2 regions of the Streptomyces sp. NPDC000941 genome follow, and region 1 is predicted to be linked to the other one. Evidence: riboswitches for the same ligand, from Rfam matches in the RefSeq annotation. Region 1 holds a riboswitch; the other holds the start of a gene.
The links. A riboswitch is a leader RNA that binds a small molecule or an ion and turns the genes downstream of it on or off. The one in region 1 is predicted to bind glycine.
Positions count from the first base shown of each region.

Region 2: another riboswitch for glycine. It lies ahead of gcvP (aminomethyl-transferring glycine dehydrogenase); the one in region 1 lies ahead of gcvT (glycine cleavage system aminomethyltransferase GcvT).

Region 1 covers NZ_JBSFMM010000001.1:39,347-45,154, reverse strand. Annotated here, with positions in the region: gene glyA (serine hydroxymethyltransferase) at 1-163, opposite strand, end outside; gene gcvH (glycine cleavage system protein GcvH) at 188-568, opposite strand; gene gcvT (glycine cleavage system aminomethyltransferase GcvT) at 706-1,827, opposite strand; glycine riboswitch at 1,987-2,097, opposite strand; gene ACWDSL_RS00195 (AAA family ATPase) at 2,360-3,052, shown strand; gene ACWDSL_RS00190 (hypothetical protein) at 3,081-4,418, opposite strand; gene ACWDSL_RS00185 (enhanced serine sensitivity protein SseB) at 4,656-5,477, shown strand; gene ACWDSL_RS00180 (enhanced serine sensitivity protein SseB C-terminal domain-containing protein) at 5,622-5,808, shown strand, end outside.
Region 2 covers NZ_JBSFMM010000229.1:1,934-7,741, reverse strand. Annotated here, with positions in the region: gene ACWDSL_RS44005 (DNA polymerase IV) at 1-934, shown strand, start outside; gene ACWDSL_RS44000 (PRC-barrel domain-containing protein) at 910-1,227, opposite strand; glycine riboswitch at 1,374-1,471, shown strand; glycine riboswitch at 1,473-1,597, shown strand; gene gcvP (aminomethyl-transferring glycine dehydrogenase) at 1,661-4,555, shown strand; gene ACWDSL_RS43990 (DUF5999 family protein) at 4,622-4,828, opposite strand; gene ACWDSL_RS43985 (hypothetical protein) at 5,135-5,725, opposite strand.

The sequences.
Region 1 (5,808 bases):
ACTTGTTGGTCAGGACCGAGCCCTGGGCCTCCATGACCGCGACCGGAGCGAAGTTCTCCGAAGCGATCATCTCCAGGGTGGACTGCTGGCGGTGGAGTTCGGCGTCGACCGCGGCGGCTACGTCCGGGTCGAGCTCGTGCAGGGAGCTGTTGAGAATCGACATCAGGGTCCCGATCGAAGGAGAGGGTCAGTTTTCGGTGAAGGCGGTGTACTCGTCGGCGGAGAGCAGCTCGTCCGGCTCGCCCGTCACCCTCACCTTGAACAGCCAGCCGCCCTCGAAGGGGGCGGAATTCACCAGCGCCGGGTCGTTCACCACGTCCTCGTTGATCTCCGTGACCTCGCCGGTGACCGGCGCGTAAAGATCGCTGACGGACTTCGTGGACTCCAGCTCACCGCAGGTCTCACCCGCGGTGACCGCCGTGCCGACCTCCGGAAGCTGGACGAAGACGACATCGCCGAGCGAGTTGGCCGCGAACTCGGTGATACCGACCGTCGACACACCGTCCTCGCCGGCGGCCGACAGCCACTCGTGCTCCTTGCTGTAACGCAGCTGCTGGGGGTTGTTCATAGGTCCGATTCTCCTGGATATGGGGGAGTGCTTGGGAAACGCGTCTTGCCTGATGGGACAGGCGGTGCGGGCGGGGGCACCGCCCAGCGGTAGCTGGGGGCATGCGCGGGATGGCGCGCCGCCGGCAGGTGACGGGCTCAGCGCCGCTTGTAAAAGGGGAGGGCCACGACCTCGTACGGCTCATGGGTACCGCGGATGTCCACCGACACCCCCGCCGTCCCCGGCGCGGCATGCCCGGCGTCCACGTACGCGATCGCGATCGGCTTGCCGAGGGTCGGCGAGGGCGCGCCCGAGGTGACCTCGCCGATCACCGCGCCGTCCGCGCCGACCACCGCGTACCCGGCGCGCGGGACCCGGCGGCCCGCCGCGACCAGGCCGACCAGCACCCGCGGCGGGTCGGTCTCGGCCCGCCGCGCCGCCGCCTCCAGGGTCTGGCGTCCGACGAAGTCACCGGGCTTGTCGAACTTCACCACCCGGCCGAGCCCCGCGTCGAAGGGCGTGGTGGCGCGGGTCAGCTCATGCCCGTACAGCGGCATCCCGGCCTCCAGGCGCAGCGTGTCCCGGCAGGAAAGACCGCACGGGACCAGCCCGGCCGGGGCCCCCGCCTCGGCCAGCGCCTGCCACAGCCGCTCGGCGTCGCCCGGCGAGACGAACAGCTCGAAGCCGTCCTCGCCCGTGTAGCCGGTACGGGCGATCAGCGCCGGGACGCCCGCGACCGTGCCGGGCAGGCCCGCGTAGTACTTGAGGCCGTCCAGATCGGCGTCGGTCAGGCCCGCCAGGATCGTCGCGGACGCCGGGCCCTGGACGGCGATCAGCGCGTACGCCTCCCGGTCGTCCCGTACGGCCGCGTCCAGGCCCTCGGCGCGCTCGGTGAGCACGTCAAGCACGACCTGGGCGTTCGAGGCGTTGGCGACCACCAGGAACTCCTGCTCGCCGAGGCGGTAGACGATCAGATCGTCCAGGATGCCGCCGTCGGCGTCGCAGATCATGGTGTAGCGGGCGCGGCCGACGGCGAGCGCCGACAGATGGCCCACCAGCGCCCGGTCCAGGGCGGCGCCGGCCTGCGGACCGGTCAGTGTGATCTCGCCCATATGGGAGAGGTCGAAGAGGCCGGCGCGGGTGCGCACCGCGGTGTGCTCATCGCGCTCGCTGCCGTAGCGCAGCGGCATGTCCCAGCCGGCGAAGTCGGTCATGGTGGCGCCCAGCGCGCGGTGCACCGCGTCCAGGGCGGTGCGGCGGGGGCTTGAGGCATGGGGCATGGGTGCTGGCTCCAGGGCGGGACGGCTACGAGGACGACGGGGAACGTGTCCTCCCCATCTGTCATCGGAACCTGAGAGGTTCGCCGTGACCCACTCCTTCGAGCGGTCCGGCTTGCACCGTGGGTGGAGCCACGCCAGCGGCTCGCTTTTCAGATCTGCCTCGTCCACGCGGTATCGGGGCCTGAGAGATTCAAGGGAGGACTTGCTCCTTCGGCGCCCCGGACGGCCGGCACTGCTGCCGGTGGCCGAGGACTCTCCCGCGCGGATTCAAGCGGCCGGTATGGAGTTGCGCGCAACATCATCGCACGTACGCCCGAGAAGGGAAGAGCCGAGCGGGCAGAACCGGTTTCACCCCGGGACACCCGGACTCACAGGGCATGAAGGCCCAGCCCACAGGAATACCACCTTGCTGGACATTACCTTTTCTTGACACTCTTCGGGAACGAGCCGCAGTGACCGACCTAGGAGGACGATCACGGTGCACGGGCAGGGGCAGGGTACGTACGCGACGACGACATGGGGGCCCCTGCCGGTGAGGCAGGGCACGGCGCCGACCGCAGGTGCGCTCAGGCCGGGGCGCAGGGCGCCCGTGCACGATCTGCGCCGCGGCGACGGCGACGGCGACAGCGACGACGGCGGCGGCGGCGGCACGGCCGCGACCGGGCCCGGCGCGCGCGAGCTGCGCTACCGCGCGGGGGACGTGGTGGTCGCCTCCGGGCTGCCCGGCAGCGGCAAGACCACCATGATCGGTCGGGCCGTGCCCCGCCTGGACCAGAGCGGGCACGCCGTACTGCGAGTGGACTCACAGGACACCCGCGAGCGCTGGGAGCGGCGGCTGCCCCGCTGGCTGCCGTACGCCCTCTACCGCCCGCTGGTGCGCTACGCCCACTACGCCGGGCTGCGCCGGGCGCTGCGCTCCGGCGCGAGCGTCGTGGTGCACGACTGCGGCACGCTCTCCTGGGTCCGCCGCTGGCTGGCCCGCGACGCCCGGCGCACCGGCCGCCGGCTGCACATGGTGCTGCTGGACGTGGAGGCCGCGGTGGCCCTGGACGGGCAGGCCGCCCGCGGCCGCGGGGTCTCCCGCTACGCCTTCGGACGGCACCGCCGCGCGGTGGGGCGGCTGGTCGCCGCCGCCGAACGCGGACGGCCGCCCGAAGGCTGCGCCTCGGTGGCGCTGCTGGATCGGGCGGCCGTGAGCGCGCTGCGCCGTATCGGCTTCGAGTGACGCGCGGCGGGATGGTGGAGCGCTGCCGTCAAGGAGCCTCGACGGTCGCCTCGACCGGGTGGGGCAGCGGCATGGGGAGCACGGAGTCGTCCTCGGCCAGCTTGGGCGTGGTGGGCTCGAGAGCGGACAGGGGGCTGGGGGCCGTCGTGCTGGGGCGCTGCGTACCGGGCTTCTTCATGTCCGGTTTCGTGGCGGGCTTCTGAGCGCCGGGCTTGTCGGTGCCGGGCTTCTGGGCGCCGGGCTCGTCGGTTCCGGGCTTGGCGGTGCCGGGGTCCGCGGGGGCGGCGGGCTCGTCGGTGCCGGGCTTGGTGTCGCTGGGCTTGGTGTCGCGCTTCCCCGCCTCCACCTTCTTGGCGTCCTGCTTCTTGCCGTGGTCGTTCTTGGCGTGGTCGTCCTTGGCGTGGTCGTTCTTTCCGTGGTCCTTCTTGCCGTGCTCGTCGTCGCCGGGCTCGGGGGTGGTGTGCTCCGTGGCGGCCGCCATCGTGATGGGCCGGGAGGCGAGCGCGGACGCGTCGTCGGCGAGGGTCGACGCCTCGTCCGGCAGCGGCAGCATCGGGGGCGTCATCGGCTCGCCCATCCCCGGGAGCGGGCCGACGAGGGAGCTGATCAGCTCGATGATGGCGTCGGCGATACGGGGGAGCGCCGCGGCGGCCGCGGCCTCGTCGCCGGCGGCGATGGCGTCCAGCAGGTCGTCGATCGCCCGCTGCAGCGCGTCCAGCGGGTCGGTCGAGACGTCCGTGGGCTGGGCCTGGGGGGTGAGCGGCGGCATCTGGGCCTGTCCCTGCCCGGCGGCCTGCCCCTGTCCGGCCTGCCCCTGTCCGGCCTGTTCCTGATCGGCGGCCTGCGGCGGCACGGTGATCTGGCCCTGGTCCTGACCCTGGCCCTGGTTCTGCCCCTGGTCCTGGTCCTGGCCCTGGTTCTGGCCTTGCTTCTGGCCCTCGTTGGGGTCGTCCGACGGCATCCGGTCGCGAACGTGCTCCCGGCCCTTCTCCTGGACGCGCGCAGACGCCCGCGGAGTCATGGCCGCCTCGGCCGACTTGCGGGCGGCCTTCACCGCGCTGTCGATCGCCGCCGCGTGCTTGACCAGATCGGCCTCGGAGAGCATCCCGTTGGGGGCCTCCTCCACCGCCTTGGCCAGGTCCGTCACCCGCTCGAGGAGGGCCCGCAGATCGTGCATGGCCTGGACCTGGGCGGGACTCATCCGGGTGTCGGCGAGCGCCGCTGGGGTGGGGGCCGGGGCCTTGGAGCCGGCCGAACCCCCGGACCCGGCGGCCGCGGCCGCGGACAGACCTGCGGTGCCGAACAGAAGGGAGCCGGCCATGACGGAGGTGACGAGTACTTCGGCCTTGCGGGACGCGCGGATCATGAGACCTTCCTTCGCTGTGGGTGACGTACGGGCGTACTCGACACCACGGTGCGAAGAGCGCAAACCGTACGCAACTCGACGATTACTGTCCGAAGCGGTCGCAAGTCGCCTGTCTTCGGTCATCGCCCACCTCTCGACCTGGGGATTTGCTGTGGAGATCGACGGCCCCCGATGCCGCCCGGCGATGCAGCCGTTAGGGTGCCTGTGCAGGTCCGACGAGATGGCGGTTGAGCGGAAATGAACATCCCGGAGCAGCACGGTCCAGCACCGGCTCACGGCGGGTTTTCTGACGGTGTGTCCTCTGGAATTCCGGCGTCTCCGGCGTTTGCGGCGTTTCCGGGCAATGAGCTGGAAGAGGTGCTGGTCGCCGCGGTCGACATCCCCGGCGCCGGCGCCCGCATCGTCGAGACCCTGGCCCGCAGCCGGATCTGGGTGCCGCTGCCCAACGGGGGCGGCCCGGACAGCAACGGCCTGGACCTGCCCACCATGGAGATCGAAGGCGGCGCGTATGTGCCGGTGTTCAGCTCCGAACAGCAGTTCCTGCAGATCGTCGGCGCCCATATGGCGTTCACCGTCGCCCCGGCCGTCGAATTCGCCCGCGGTCTGCCGCCCCAGCTCGGTATCGCGGTGAACCCCGGCGGCCCGGTGGGCGTCCCGCTTCCGCCGCTGGCCGTGGCCGAGCTGTGCCGGGCCGGGCGCAGCGAGCTGGACGGTCCGGCCACCGGCGGCCGGGTGCGCCTCTTCGAACCGGACTGGCAGGACGAACCGGTCGACTTCCTGGCCGCCGCCGGGCTCGAGTTCGGCAAGGTGGCCGGGTTGCGGACCGCCCGGCGCGCGCTGGCCAGTGTCGAGGGGGAGCCGCCCGCGCTGTTCGTCGGCGTCGAGCTGGACGTTCCGGGCCCGGAGGGCCAGGCCACCGCCGTGGAAGCGCTCGGCCGCGCGCTCGGCGCCGTGCCGTTGCCGTGGACGGTCCAGCTCGTTCTGCTGGACATCGCGCAGGATCCGGTGACGGACTGGATACGGGAACGGGTGCGACCGTTCTACGACCGTGACCGCTGAGTCGCCCGGGAGACCACTGCAAGGGCCCGTAAGCTGGTTGGATTACTGGTGTCGGGGCGCGGTCGCGCGCCCCTGACCAAGTGTGTGGACAGGCCGAGAGAGGGGCGGACCCAGGTGAGCGCGGGAGGCGGCCACGTCGAGCGGATGCTGCAGCAGGTCGCTCCCGGCCGGTACGACGCCTACGAGTCACTGCTGTACGCGCTCGCCGAAGGCCAGGTCTGGATGCTGCTGTGGCACGGCAGCCCCGGCTCGCCCGACGCGCAGTACGGAAACATGGACGTCGCCGGGCTCGGCTACGCCCCCTGTGTGACCTCCGCCCAGGAGCTCGCCG
Region 2 (5,808 bases), on a different contig from region 1:
GCTGCGCCGGGCCGGGATCACCACCGTCGCCGAGACCCGGGAGGCGGGGGAGGAGGAGCTGGTCCGGTTGCTGGGCAAGGCCCATGGCGCCTCGCTGTACGTCATGGCCTGTGGGCAGGACGATCGGCCGGTCGTGGCCGAGCGGGACGCCAAGTCCGTATCGGTGGAGGACACGTACGACGTCGACCTCACCGACCGCACGCGGGTACAGCTGGAGGTGGCGCGGCTCGCCGACCGGTGTGTGCGGCGGCTGCGCGGGGCCGGCCGTTCGGGGCGCACGGTCGTGCTCAAGGTGCGGCGTTACGACTTCTCCACGCTGACCCGCTCGGAGACGCTGCGCGGGCCGACGGACGATCCGGCGGTGGTGCGGGAGGCCGCGGCGCGGCTGCTGGAAGGTGTGGACACCACGGCGGGTGTGCGGCTGCTGGGAGTGGGCGTGAGCGGTCTGGCGGACTACACCCAGGAGGATCTGTTCGCCCAGGCTGCCGCCGCCCAGGCCGCTCATGAGGCCCAGGAGGCTCAGGAGGCCGCCGGGGGGACGGGCGAGGCCGGAGGGACACCGGAGTCCGCCCTGGCGGCCCTGGCGGCCCTGGAGGACGACGAGGGCGCCGACCGGCCCCGCCGCTGGCTGCCCGGCTGCGATGTGCGGCATGCGGAGCTCGGGGCGGGGTGGGTGCAGGGCAGCGGGGTCGGGCGGGTGACCGTGCGCTTCGAGGAGCCCTGGTCGAGGCCGGGCCGGGTGCGGACGTTCGCGGTCGACGACCCGGCACTGGAGCCCGCGGACCCGCTGCCGCTGCTCCGGCCCGCCGAGAGCGACGCCGACGCCCACGCCCCGGCCGAGGACGAGGGCCGGGGCGAGGGCCAGGGGTCGGGCCACGACCCGGGCTCGGCCCGGGAGCCTCACCAAGGTCAGCCGGTGACGTCCAGGCCGTAGTGGTGGTAGAGCTGCAGCTCCTGCTCGGGCGACAGATGGCGGCCGACCCCGAAGTCCGGCGCGTCCTTGATGAGCGCCCGTTCGTACGGCACCCGCAGCGCGTCGTCGATGACCTGGCTGGGTTCGAGGGGCACGAACACGTCCCGGCTGAACAGGCCGGTGCGTACCGCCGCCCACTCCGGCTCGCCGGTCGCGTCGTCGAGGTAGACCTCGTCCACGGTGCCGATCTTCGCGCCATCGCGGTCGAAGGCCTTGCGGCCGATGAGGGTCCGCGGATCGATGTCGGTCTGCACACTCTCTCCCACAGGTGGCGATTTTTCCATGAATCCCCCTGTTTCCTTGTGATCCCTACGAAAAGCCACAACGCCGCGCGCGTCCACTCGAGCGCTTTCCCCAAAAACCCTGGCGACAGGCTCGCTGGTAGGCTGACGGTGGCTGCAGACCCCGTGCGGGAGAGCTCTCCGCCGACGTCGTCGGAGGCGCCGAAGGAGCAAATCCTCCCCGGAATCTCTCAGGCACACGTACCGCGCGGGTGAGGTCACTCTGGAAAGCAGGGCGGGCCACGGGCGAGTACGGCTCCGGGACCCCTCCTCACCGACGGTGAAAGCCGGCTCGCCGCCCGCGGGCCCGGTGAAGCTCTCAGGTTGAGATGACAGAGGGGGAGGCCGTTCGGGCACCCGCATCGTGGTGCCCCTCGTAGGTCGTACAGACCAGGAGGCCTCGCAGATGACCGCCAATCGCACCTCACTGACCGAGTTGGAACGCGGTACTCCGTTCGAGCGGCGCCATATCGGACCTGACTCCGAGGCGCAGGCCAAGATGCTCGCGCAGGTCGGCTTCGGCTCCCTCGACGAACTCACCCAGGCCGCCGTGCCGGAGGTCATCGGAAGCGCCCAGGAGCTGCGGCTGCCCCCGGCCCGCAGCGAGGCCGAGGTGCTGGCCGAGCTGCGCGGCCTGGCCGAGCGCAACCAGCTGCTCTCCCCGATGATCGGCCTGGGCTACTACGGGACGTTCACCCCGCCGGTGATCCTGCGCAATGTGCTGGAGAACCCCGCCTGGTACACCGCGTACACGCCCTACCAGCCGGAGATCTCCCAGGGCCGGCTGGAGGCGCTGCTCAACTTCCAGACCGTGGTCGCCGACCTGACCGGGCTGCCGACCGCCGGCGCCTCGCTGCTCGACGAGGCCACCGCCGCCGCCGAGGCCATGGCGCTGTCGCGCCGGGTGGGCAAGGTCAAGCAGGGGGTGTTCCTGGTCGACGCCGACACTCTGCCGCAGACCGTCGCGGTCATCCGGACCCGCGCCGAACCCACCGGTGTCGAGGTGGTCGTCGCCGACCTCTCGGCGGGCATACCGGCCGAGGTGGCCGAGCGCGGGGTGTTCGGCGTGCTGCTGCAGTACCCGGGCGCCTCCGGCGCGGTGCGCGAGCTGCGCCCGGTCATCGAGCGGGCCCATGAGCTCGGCGCCGTGGTCACCGTCGCCGCCGATCTGCTCGCCCTCACCCTGCTCACCTCGCCCGGCGAGCTGGGCGCCGATATCGCGGTCGGCAGCAGCCAGCGGTTCGGCGTGCCGATGGGCTTCGGCGGGCCGCACGCCGGTTTCATGGCCGTCCGCGACGCCTACGCCCGCAGCCTGCCGGGCCGCCTGGTGGGCGTCTCGGTCGACGCCGACGGAGACAAGGCGTACCGCCTGGCCCTGCAGACCCGCGAGCAGCACATCCGCCGCGAGAAGGCCACCAGCAACATCTGCACCGCCCAGGTGCTGCTCGCCGTGATGGCCGGGATGTACGCCGTCTACCACGGCCCGGAGGGCCTGCGGACCATCGCCCGGCGCACCCACCGCTACGCGGCCGTGCTGGCCGAGGGGCTGCGGGCCGGGGGCGTTCAGATCGTGCACGGCGCGTTCTTCGACACCCTCACCGCGTATGTCCCGGGCCGGGCCGCCGAGGTCGTCACCGCGGCCCGCGAGGCCGGGGTCAACCTGCGGCAGACCGACGCCGACCATGTGGGCATCGCCTGCGACGAGACCACCGGGCGCGCCCAGCTCGCCGCCGTGTGGTCGGCCTTCGGCGTGGACGGCGGGCTGCCCGCCATCGACGAGCTGGACGCCGCGGCGGCCGACGCGCTCCCCGAGGACCTGCTGCGCGGCGACGTGTATCTGACCCACCCGGTCTTCCACCGGCACCGCTCCGAGACCGCGATGCTGCGCTATCTGCGGCGCCTGGCCGACCGCGACTACGCCCTGGACCGGGGCATGATCCCGCTCGGCTCGTGCACCATGAAGCTCAACGCCACCACCGAGATGGAGCCGATCACCTGGCCGGAGTTCGGGGCGCTGCACCCCTTCGCGCCGGTCGAGCAGGCCCAGGGCTATCTGACGCTGATCCGTGAGCTGGAGGAGCGGCTGGCCGAGGTCACCGGCTACGACAAGGTCTCCCTCCAGCCGAACGCCGGATCGCAGGGCGAGTTGTCCGGGCTGCTGGCCGTACGCGCCTACCACCGGGCCAACGGCGAGGAGCGGCGCACCGTCTGCCTCATCCCGTCCTCCGCGCACGGCACCAACGCCGCCAGCGCCGTGATGGCGGGCATGAAGGTCGTCGTGGTCAAGACCGGCGAGGACGGCGAGGTGGACGCCGACGACCTGCGCGCCAAGATCGAGCAGTACGGCGACGAACTGGCCGTCCTGATGGTCACCTACCCCTCGACCCACGGCGTGTTCGAGGAGCACATCAGCGAGATCTGCGCGGCCGTGCACGACGCGGGCGGCCAGGTCTACGTGGACGGCGCGAACCTCAACGCCCTGGTGGGGCTGGCCCGGCCGGGCCGGTTCGGCGGCGATGTCTCCCACCTCAACCTGCACAAGACCTTCTGCATCCCGCACGGCGGCGGCGGCCCCGGCGTGGGCCCGGTCGCGGTGCGCGAGCACCTGGCGCCGTATCTGCCCAACCACCCGCTCCAGCCCGCTGCGGGCCCGGCGACCGGCGTGGGCCCGGTCGCGGCCGCGCCCTGGGGTTCGGCGGGCATCCTGCCCATCTCCTGGGCGTACGTCCGGCTGATGGGCGCCGAGGGGCTGCGCCGGGCCACCCAGGTGGCGGTGCTCGGCGCCAACTACATCGCCAAGCGACTGGAGCCGCACTACCCGGTGCTCTACACCGGCCCCGGCGGCCTGGTCGCCCACGAGTGCATCGTCGATCTGCGGCCGCTGACCAAGGCGACCGGCGTGAGCGTCGACGATGTGGCCAAGCGGCTGGTCGACTACGGGTTCCACGCGCCCACCATGTCGTTCCCGGTGGCCGGCACGCTGATGATCGAGCCGACGGAGAGCGAGGACCTGGCGGAGCTGGACCGGTTCTGCGAGGCGATGATCGCCATCCGGGCGGAGATCGAGAAGGTCGGCTCGGGGGAGTGGCCCCAGGACGACAACCCGCTGCGGAACGCCCCGCACACGGCGGCCGCGCTCAGCGGGGAGTGGGAGCACCCCTACACCCGGGCGGAGGCGGCCTTCCCGGCCGGGGTGTCGCCGGCCGACAAGTACTGGCCGCCGGTACGGCGGATCGACGGCGCGTACGGCGACCGCAACCTGGTCTGTTCCTGCCCGCCGCTGGAGTCGTACGAGAGCTGACCGGGCGGGTCCGGTCGGGTACGGGGCCGGTGCGGCTGAAGCGCCGGGCCGGCCCCTGAAAATTCGCTAGGCCGCCGTGACGACGCGCTCGGCGTCCAGCGGCCGGTGCGGGGCGATGATCTGCCCGTCCGGCAGAAGCTCACCGGTGTCCTCGAAGCAGAGGACGCCGTTGCACAGCAGGCTCCAGCCCTGCTCGGGGTGGTGCGCCACGAGATGGGCGGCCTCCCGGTCGGCGGAGTCGGCAGACGGGCAGGGCGGCTGGTGCTGGCACATGGAAGGGATCTCTCGCTGCGATGTGGTGAGTGTCCTGTGACTTGCTGCGGCAGTCATGGCCGCCCCCCGTTGGTCAGTCGGTCGGTTGCTCCAAGTGTTGCCCTAAGAGCCGGTTTTCGCACGGATTTCGAGGACCCGTACCCGCTAGATAATGACGCATCGACCCGGTCGGCGGTTCATCCTGACGGGACTGTTACGAGCCCGCAGCGGAGCGCCCCGCGATCCGGGGGATCACGGGGCGCTCGGGCGCGGGCTGCGGCCGCCGCGGGCGGCGCTCGGCCGTGGACGGTGCTCGGCCGCGGGCGGTCAGGCCGAGGAGCCCAGCAGCGGCGTCCGCGTCAGCCGGAGGGTGAGCACCGGCAGCAGGTCCGCGGCGCGGTACGCGCGGTGAGCGGCGATCCCGGGCGGGGCGGGGGTGAGCGGCACCAGCAGATCGGCCGCGGCGAGGTGGCCCTCTTCGGCGTCGACGTCAGGGTCGCCGCGCAGCCACAGCGTCAGCATGTACAGCTCCGGAATGGACAGCAGCCGGGGCTGGTAGCCCCTGTCCTCGGTTGACGACAGCGACTCGGCCTGGCTCAGCGCCAGTTCGGCCGAGGACACATACGGGCCTTCGGAGAAGTGTGAGAAGACCCAGCCGTCGGCCGTCAGCATCGCCTCGGCGGAGGCCACCGTGCGCTCACCGTCGCGGATCAGGAACCGCCATCCGGTGAGCCGGGCGCGCGGCGGGCCGTCGGGGGCGGTGATGTCGTCCAGGACGTGGACGGGCAGGGGAAGTTCGAGTTCAAAGGGCCCGTCCAGGGTGGCGAGGAGCGGAGTGCGGACGGCGGTGGGAGAACCGAGGGCCGTGCGGATGCTGTTCAGAGCAGGCGCTGGAGCCGAGGGGACGTGCAGCGGCATGGTTGGGTCGCCTCTCACTTCGGAGACACGGTGGAGCGCTGGCGTGCCAGGTGCGGATGGCGCTGTCGGTGAAACGCGGGTCA